3 regions of the Lachnoanaerobaculum sp. Marseille-Q4761 genome follow, and region 2 is predicted to be linked to each of the others. Evidence: predicted binding sites of a transcription regulator. Region 2 holds the regulator's gene; each other region holds the start of a gene.
What was found. Region 2 encodes Rex, which represses fermentation and respiration genes when NADH is low (regulators of the CRP and FNR family bind a similar motif). Its sites were predicted from a motif close to ATTGTTAANTANTTAACAAT; they were not measured.
Positions count from the first base shown of each region.

Region 1 (3,291 bases), on a different contig from region 2:
CAAACTTTTAGATAGATATAAGGTAAAGATAGAGCTTTCAAGACCTAAGGTGGCATTTAAAGAAACTATCAGACAAAAGGTAGAGGCTGCCGGAAGATACAAAAAGCAATCAGGCGGACATGGACAGTTCGGTGATGTTAAGATGAGTTTTGAACCTTCAGGAGATCTTGAGAAACCGTATGTATTTGAAGAAACCGTATTTGGAGGATCCGTACCGAAGAATTACTTCCCTGCAGTAGAAAAAGGTGTGGCTGAATGCTGTATAAAGGGACCTTTGGCTGCGTATCCTGTAGTAGGTGTTAAGGCAACACTTTTAGACGGATCATATCATCCGGTTGACTCATCAGAGATGGCATTTAAGATGGCTGCCACCATTGCATTTAAGGACGGATTTATGAAGGCTGTTCCTGTATTATTGGAGCCTATATATACAGTAAGTGTAGTAGTTCCGGATAAGTTTACAGGTGATGTAATGGGAGATCTGAACAAGAGACGCGGCAGAGTGCTCGGTATGGAATCAATCAATCACGGTAAGCAGATAATAAGAGCTGATGTACCTATGCTTGAGCTTTTCGGATATAATACGGATCTGCGCTCTATGACAGGAGGTATCGGTGTATTCAGCTATGAATTTGCAAGATATGAGCAGACACCGGGAGATATTCAAAAGAAAGAAGTTGAAGCAAGGGCTTCGAAATTGGATGGTGATTCCGAATAAATAATTATTTAACAGTAACTGTAATATTATCGTAAGAAAACTTACTATAATGTTACATATTACACAAGGGGGTTGAATTTTATTTCATATAACGCTATATTAGTGACAACAAAAAGTTTATATGAAAAGGAGATATCATGCCATGCGTTTAACAAAATTCAAAAAAACGGTTTTCTCAGTAGGTCTAGGTGTAAGCCTGGTTTCAGGTGCAATGGTTGCACTTGCTGAGACACCCCAGGTTATAACAAGAGTAAGTGCAGATGCTCAGCATTCTCAGGTTATCGAGGATGGTAATACTACTTACATCATCCAGGCACCGGGACAGAGAGCTCCATCACCTATTGTTACACCGGGTGTCACTACCAATATAATAAGATCTACAGCATCAAATGCAACTTCTTCAAATGCAACTTCATCGAATGCATCAAGATCCAGAAGTTCATCAGGTGGTTCAGGTTCAGGCTCTTCAAGAGGCGGCGGTAGTGCAAGACCTGTTACTACAGCACCAGGTAATCCGACACCTTCACAGGGTTCATCACCTTCACCTACAAACAGTGCTACACCTGTAGATCCAAGCAGAGGTTCAAATGTAGGCGATGTAAATGCTGCTAAACGTGGTAAGTTAAATGTTCCAAAGACAGCTGATCCTTCAGCAATGGGACTTTACACAGCATTACTCGGATTCTCAGCTGCAGCAGGTGCATTAGTAGTTTCAACAAAGAAAAAAGAAGATTAATAATTAAAAACTTTAAGGGCGGACCGTTACGGTCTGCCTTTTTTGGTATATTTGTTTTTTATAAAGAACAAGAAATTGCTAATAAAATAACAAACATCCTTTCTTTTATTACTTAAATATAGTAGAATATCATTGCTCGGTATAGAAAACAGTAAGTAAAAAAGAGGCTGTTTATACTATATATGTTTGATTTATTTTAGTGGAGGAATATTTGTGAGAGGTGTTGAAACAAGAATTCAGGAAATAAGACATAGAATTTTTAGAGAAGTTGCCAGAATGGCATATCACACAGAATGGCCTGTGGATAAAAGAATAGAGGAACTCCCTTATAAAATTATTCCGGGTGAGGTGGGGAATTTTAGAAATAATGTTTTCCTGGAAAGAGCTATAGTAGGTGAAAGATTAAGGCTTGCTATGGGATTGCCTTATAGAAGTGCGGCAAATCATGCGCCTGTGTCGGAAGGCATTGAGCTGGCTGATAAGGCTGAAACATATTATACACCACCATTAATAAATATAATAAAGTTCGCCTGCCATGGTTGTGTGGAAAAAAGGGTATATGTAACTGACGGTTGCCAGGGATGCTTGGCACATCCATGTTCCGAGGTATGCCCGACAGGTGCGGTAAAGATTGATAAGGAAAGCGGATTTTCAAGTATAAATCAGGAAAAATGTATTAAATGCGGAAGATGTGCAAATGTTTGTGCATACAATGCTATAATTGTACAGACAAGACCATGCGCGGCGTCTTGCGGTATGGATGCAATTTCTTCGGATGAAAACGGTAAGGCGGATATTGACTATGATAAATGTGTATCCTGTGGACAGTGTCTTGTAAACTGTCCTTTCGGAGCTATTTCAGATAAATCACAGATTTTCCAGACAATAAGAGCTATCCAGTCGGGAGACAGAGTATATGCGGCTATCGCACCGGCTTTTGTAGGCCAGTTCGGACCTAAGGTTACACCCGGGAAACTTCGTGCCGCAATGAAAGAACTTGGATTTGCCGATGTATTTGAGGTGGCAATCGGTGCCGATTTGTGTGCTACACAGGAGGCTTTTGACTTCCTTGAAGAAGTACCTGAGAAATTACCTTTTATGGGTACATCATGCTGTCCTTCATGGTCCTTGATGGCAAGGAAATTATTCCCTGACCGGGCTGAATGTATATCAATGGCACTTACACCTATGACACTTACAGCAAGACTTATAAAGAAACAGCATCCGGAAGGAAAAGTGGTATTTATAGGACCGTGTTCCGCAAAGAAGCTTGAGGCTATGTGGACCGAGGTAAGAAGTGAAGTGGATTTTGTACTTACATTTGAGGAGATGGCGGGAATATTTGATGCAAAGCATATAGATATAGAGAATCTTGCAGAAGATCCAAACGGTGTCAATGATGCATCTACAGACGGAAGAAACTTTGCTGTATCGGGAGGAGTTGCAAAGGCGGTTGTAGGCGTTATCAAAAGCCAATATCCTGATAAGGAAGTAAAGATAATGAATGCGGAAGGTCTTGCTGAATGCAGAAAGATGATGACTATGGCAAAGGCAGGCAAGTATCCCGGATATCTTCTTGAAGGTATGGCATGTCCGGGCGGTTGTGTAGCGGGACCGGGAACAATGCAGAATATTAAAAAATCCCAGGGAGCTGTAAATCAGTATGCAGCCAAAGCAAGTCACGGCATTGCAATTGAGACTGAATCTGTAAAAGAGCTTGATAAGCTGGTAAAATAAATATAGAATTTTAAATATTGTTGGCACTCGAGTTATTCGAGTGCCAATTTTTTATTGACTTTTATATTTTCGTGGTTATAATAGTTATAGCAGAGCAAAA
Region 1 covers NZ_JAGEKB010000002.1:394,888-398,178, reverse strand. Annotated here, with positions in the region: gene J4O15_RS09035 (elongation factor G) at 1-718, shown strand, start outside; gene J4O15_RS09030 (sortase B protein-sorting domain-containing protein) at 861-1,454, shown strand; gene J4O15_RS09025 (4Fe-4S dicluster domain-containing protein) at 1,668-3,191, shown strand.
Region 1: a site for Rex is predicted at 1,529-1,548, ahead of J4O15_RS09025 (4Fe-4S dicluster domain-containing protein). Genes of this name have one in related genera too.

Region 2 (3,291 bases):
AGAAAGTCGCATATTTTCTATATGAGTTTGCGGAGCTTCAACTCTTTCTATTTTCTCAAGCTGTTTTTGACGGCTTTCAGCTCTTTTTATTGACTTTTCTCTGTTAAATTGCTTTAACTTACTGATAACAGCCTCTTGGTGCCTTATTTCCTGCTGTTGATTTAAATACTCCTTCATTTTTGCATCAATCAACATTTGTTTTTTAGCTGAAAAGTCGGAATAATTGCCGCTATACATAGTTACGACACTGTTTTCTATATCTATGACCTTACTTACTATTTTATCAAGAAAATATCTGTCATGAGATACTATTATTACCGCACCCTTATAGTTTAAAAGATAGGACTCAAGCCATTCTATACTTCTTAAATCCAGGTGGTTTGTAGGCTCGTCAAGTAAAATAATATCCGGCTCTTCAAGTAATAGTTTGGCAAGGAACACTCTGGTCTTTTGACCACCCGAGAGAGTATTTATTTTTCTGTCAAATTCATTTTCATTAAATCCCAAGCCTTTTAAAATACCCGTAACCTTGCTTTTTGCGGCATATCCGTCCATAAGCTCATAATTATGTGTAAGAGCGGTATATGAGGAATATAATTCTTCCAAAGCCTCACCGCTAAGATGCTGCATCTGCTCCTGCATATCAAGCATTCTTTTTTCCATGCTTAATATATGCTCTATTACGGTGTATAATTCATCAATTATACTTAGTTTTGAATCAACATTATTTATTTGGCGTAAATACCCAAGCTTTGCATCCTTTGCCGGTATAACATTACCGCTATCGGCATGTTCTTCACCGATAAGTATTTTTAAAAGAGTGGTTTTACCGGCACCGTTTACACCAACTATAGCAACTTTTTCATGTTCATTGACTAAAAAGTTTGCATCTTTTATTATCTCATTGCTTCCAAAAGACTTTGAGATATTTGTGGCAGTTAAAATCAAAATTTGCCTCCTTAGTCTTATAATCCACATTAGTATAGCTTAAATATGTATTTGAATGCAAGGAAAATGGAACAAAACATTATGTGTATTAAGAATATAATAACTCAAGTGAAGAGTAAAATATAAAAATATTACTATATATATCTGTATTGACATTTATATTAATAGATAATATACTAATTGTAGAATTCTTAACAAATGGAATTGCTAAGCATATTTAGGAAGGATTAAACAGATGCTTTTGAGGGCATTTGTATCGGACTTTGATTTTACTTTTCTTATCTATTTTACATAAATCAATGTCTGAGGCGGAGTAACTATGGAAGAAAGAAAAATATCAAGGGCGGTTATATCAAGATTACCAAGATACTACAGATACTTGGGTGAGCTTTCTGAAGAGGGTGTTGAAAGAATATCCTCCAAGGAACTGAGTGAGAGGATGAAGGTTACGGCTTCTCAAATCAGACAGGATCTTAATAATTTTGGCGGTTTCGGACAACAGGGTTATGGATATAATGTAAGATATCTGTACAATGAGATTGCTAAAATACTGGGTATTGATCGCCAGCACAATGTTATCATAATCGGTGCAGGACATTTAGGTAAGGCCATTGCAAACTATGCAAATTTTGAGAGAAGAGGATTTCTTATTAAAGCAATGTTTGATGTGGATCCTAATCTGTTTAATAAGACCGTTCGTGGTGCAAGAATATATTCTCTTGAAAATCTCGAAAAATTTATAGCTGAGAATGATATACAGATTGCCGCACTTACCATACCGAAGACTCGTGCTATGGAGGTTGCAGACAGACTGATAAAGTCAGGTATTAAGGCGATTTGGAATTTTGCGCATACAGATCTTGTAGTTCCTGATGATGTGGTAGTTGAGAATGTGCATCTTTCAGAATCTTTAATGAGACTTTCATACAGAGTCAGTAATGTAGATGCAATACCTTTTGAAGGAAAGTATGATTAGAGGTATCGGAACCGATATAATAGAAATAGATAGAATATCAAGAGCAATAAAAAAAGATTTTTTTTTAAAAAAGGCTTTCACCTACAGTGAGATAGAAATGGCAAAGTCAAGAAATACAGACAGCTTTTTGGCAGGAAATTTTGCTGTAAAGGAAGCCTTTGTAAAGGCATTGGGAACAGGTTTTAGAGGTGTAAAACTAAAGGATTTGGAAGTGCTTAGAGATGATTATGGTAAACCTTTTATTAGAATATGTAATATGTCAAATGTTCATCTAAAAGGTATTGCCGTGGGAAAAATTCATGTATCTATAAGCAATACAAATTCACTTGCTATTGCAATGGTGGTAATAGAATCGGATTGATATGTGGAGAAAAGGATATGAGAGTTCTTGATGAAACTGCATTAAAATATATACCTGACAGAAAAAAGAATGCAAATAAGGGAAGTTATGGGCATGTGCTTGTTATTGCAGGCAGTACCGGTATGAGCGGTGCTGCATTTTTGAGTGCAATGGCGGCATATCGCTCGGGTGCAGGACTTGTAAGAATATTCACTGTAAATAAAAACAGAACAATTTTACAAACTCTTTTACCTGAAGCTATAATTACAACATATGATGAGAGAGAAGCCTTTGAAAATAAGGAAGGCTTTATAGGAAAGGTAAAAAAATGCCTTGACTGGTCAAGTGTTGTAGTACTAGGTCCCGGACTTTCCACAGATTATTATGCCAAAACCATAGTCGAATATGTATTGTCGGAATGCTATGTACCTATGATAATAGATGCCGACGCTTTAAATATTATTGCCGCTGACAATACACTTACAAAATACTATACCGACAATGTTATTATAACACCTCATATCGGAGAGATGTCCAGACTTATAAATATATCAATAGACGAGATATTATCGGAACCTGTAAAATATGCAGGTGAATATGCCTCTAAATATGGAATTACGGTTGTACTTAAATCTCATCAAAGCGTTATTGCCGCCAAGGATGATATTTTTATAAATAAATCCGGAAGTGCCGCTATGGCAAAAGCCGGAAGCGGTGATGTACTCTGCGGTATAATAGCAGGTATGTTCTGCCTTGGAATAGAGGATGATATGGCTGTGGCACTTGGAGTATTTATTCATGGCATGGCAGGCAGTCTTGCAGGCAGAAAATATGGAGAACACAGCATCCTTGCAAGAGAAATCATTGATAATATCGGAGAGGTGCTAAATAGAAGGAAGAAAAATGGACTCATATAGACGAGCTTATGCAAAGGTGGATTTAGATGCTATAAAGCATAATTTAATGATAACAAAGCAGGCTTTAAAAGAGAATATGAAGCTGGCAGCTGTTGTAAAGGCTGACGGCT
Region 2 covers NZ_JAGEKB010000003.1:51,971-55,261, reverse strand. Annotated here, with positions in the region: gene J4O15_RS11410 (ABC-F family ATP-binding cassette domain-containing protein) at 1-948, opposite strand, end outside; gene J4O15_RS11405 (redox-sensing transcriptional repressor Rex) at 1,268-1,924, shown strand; gene acpS (holo-ACP synthase) at 1,917-2,285, shown strand; gene J4O15_RS11395 (NAD(P)H-hydrate dehydratase) at 2,303-3,181, shown strand; gene alr (alanine racemase) at 3,168-3,291, shown strand, end outside.

Region 3 (3,291 bases), 250 kb from region 2:
AAAGGAGCTTATTGATGAACTGGAAAAAAGATGCGGCAAAAAGGTAATAGGAAATAAGTCCGCATCGGGAACCGAGATACTTGAAGAGCTTGCCGAAGAGGAAATAAATACAGGGGCAATGATTGTATATACTTCTGCCGATTCTGTATTGCAAATTTGCGGAAATGAAGAGACCTTTGATTTGCAAAATCTGTACAGATGTTGTGAAATAGCAAGAGAGCTTACAATGAAGGATGAGTGGAAGGTCGGAAGAGTTATTGCAAGACCTTATGTAGGTAAGAAAAAGGGTGAGTTTAAAAGAACTTCCAACAGACATGATTATGCACTTAAGCCATTTGGAAAAACAGCTCTCAATGTATTAAAAGATAATGGGTTTGATGTTATTTCTATCGGAAAGATAAATGATATATTTGTCGGAGAAGGAATAACAAAGGCATATCATTCAGATTCCAGCGTACATGGCATGGAACAGACTATTGATATGTTAAATGAAGATTTTACAGGTCTTTGTTTTACAAATCTTGTGGATTTTGATGCACTTTGGGGACATAGAAGAGATCCTATAGGCTATGCAAAGGAAATAGAGAAATTTGATATAAAGCTGGGTGAGTTTATGGAAAAGATGAATGAGGATGATTTAATTATACTCACCGCAGACCATGGAAATGATCCTACTCATACGGGAACGGATCATACCAGAGAAGCTGTTTTCTTTATGTCATATTCAAAGAAATTTGATGGCGGAAAATTACTTGATACAACCGATACTTTTGCAGTAATAGGTGCAAGTATAGTAGATAACTTTGGTTTAAAGATGCCTGAAAATACTATAGGTTACAGTATTTTAAGCAGCATCTAGGAGTTTTTAAAAGGAGTTTATATGAATCCGATTTATGAAAAGGTAAAAAAAAGTTATGATTACATAAGGACTGTTACGGATTTCACCCCTGAGGTCGCTTTGGTACTTGGCTCAGGACTTGGTGAGTTTGCAAAGCATATGGAAGTGGAATGTGAGATACCTTATTCAAATATCGAGGGTTTCCCCGTATCAACTGTAGCAGGACATGACGGAAAGTTTTTATTCGGCACTGTTGAGGGTGTAAAAACCGTTATAATGAAGGGAAGAGTTCACTACTATGAAGGATACCATGTTACGGATGTTGTACTTCCTACAAGACTTATGATAATGCTCGGAGCAAAAAAACTTATACTTACCAATGCGGCAGGAGCTGTAAATACCTCATATAAACCCGGTGATTTAATGCTCATTACCGATCATATATCCACCATAGTACCTTCGCCGCTTATAGGTGAAAATATAAGTGAATTCGGGACAAGATTCCCTGATATGAGCAATGTATATTCAAAAAGACTTCAAGATGTGGTAAGAAAGTCGGCTGATGAAGCAGGAGTTACTTTAAGAGAGGGTGTATATATGCAGTTTAGCGGCCCTGCTTATGAAACACCTGCCGAGGTGAAGCTTGCAAGACTGCTCGGTGCGGATGCGGTGGGTATGTCCACAGCGATAGAGGCTGTAGCCGCCAATCATATGGGAGTTGAAATCTGCGGTATTTCATGCTTTACAAATATGGCTGCAGGGATACTTGACCGTCCGCTCAGTCATGAAGAGGTTTCAGAGGCGGCAAATAAGGTTTCTCATATATTTGAGGGATTGGTAAAGAGTATTATAAAGAATATATAATAATGAGGGGGCTTTTGCCTCCTTTTTAATAATATAATTCTACGTAAGTGAATATAATTTTCAGATTTAAACCCTTGTTTTTTTATTAAATTCATTATAAAATAGCTTAAGATTGTTTTGTATTTAACAATATTGGTGGCACTATATTGTGTACTTAAATATGGTGCCTGGATGGTCAAAATTTACTTTGATTATCGAATCTTATTAATTATACGGAGGTTTGTATATGGCTCAAATAGGAGTTTCTGCTATGAAACGAATTGAAGATTTGCTAGATACCGGAAGTTTTGTGGAGATTGGCTCATATATAAGTTCAAGAAACACAGATTTTAATCTATCGGGCAAGGATACTCCAAAAGACGGTGTATTAACAGGTTATGGTACGATTAATGACAGTCTGGTATATGTATATAGTCAAGACCCTTCAGTACTTGGCGGATCTATAGGAGAGATGCATGCTAAAAAAATCGTTGCATTATATGATATGGCAATGAAAATGGGTGCACCTGTTATAGGTCTTATCGACTGTGCCGGTTTGAGACTTGAAGAGTCTTTTGATGCATTGGATGCCTTTGGAAAAATATATTTGGCACAGACCAAAGCGAGTGGTGTGATACCGCAGATACAGGCGGTGTTCGGACTTAGCGGAGGTGGAATGGCAATAAGCAACGGACTTAGTGATTTTGTGTTTATGGAGAAGGACAGTGCAAAAGTATTTGTGAATTCACCTAATGCCATTGCAGGAAATTCGCAGGATAAAAATGATTATTCCTCTGCCAAATTCCAGGCTGAGGAGACAGGATTGGCTGATTTTATAGGAACTGAATCAGAGATTATTACAGGTGTAAGAGAGCTTATTTCTTTACTTCCTGCAAATAATGAAGATGATATGTCATATATTGAATGCAATGATGATTTAAACAGAACTACAGCCGAACTTGACGGAAGAATAAAGGATCCTGCACTTGCTCTTGCTACAATTTCCGACAGCGGATATGTACTTGAAGTAAAAAAAGACTTCGCAAGGGAGATGTTTACAGGATTTATCAGATTGAACGGTAATACTGTAGGAGCTATAGCCAACAGAAGTCTTTTATATGATGAAAATGGAGAGATTGTACAGGAGTTTGAGAATGTATTATCTCATCAGGGAAGTGACAAGGCGGCAGAGTTTGTTGTATTTTGTGATGCATTCAATATCCCTGTTTTAACAATTGTGGATGTAAAGGGATATAGAGCTACAAAATGCAGTGAAAGAAGGATGCCCAAAAACGGAGCAAAGCTTACATACGCATTTGCAAATGCAACAGTTCCAAAGGTAAGCCTCATAGTTGGAGATGCTTTGGGCAGTGCGGCACTTTCAATGAATTCAAAATCAACAGGTGCTGATATAGTGTTTGCATGGGAAAGTGCAAAAGTCGGCATGATGAATGCAAGTGAAGCCGTAAAAATAATATACTCTAAAGAAATTGATTCAAGTGATGATATAAAGGCTACTCTTGAGGAGAAGACAAGAGAGTATGAGAATTTACAAAATTCAGTGATATATGCCGCAAGAAGAGGATATGTGGATGATATTATCACAGTAG
Region 3 covers NZ_JAGEKB010000003.1:297,758-301,048, reverse strand. Annotated here, with positions in the region: gene J4O15_RS12575 (phosphopentomutase) at 1-859, shown strand, start outside; gene J4O15_RS12570 (purine-nucleoside phosphorylase) at 881-1,702, shown strand; gene J4O15_RS12565 (acyl-CoA carboxylase subunit beta) at 1,929-3,291, shown strand, end outside.
Region 3: a site for Rex is predicted at 1,814-1,833, ahead of J4O15_RS12565 (acyl-CoA carboxylase subunit beta). Genes of this name have one in related genera too.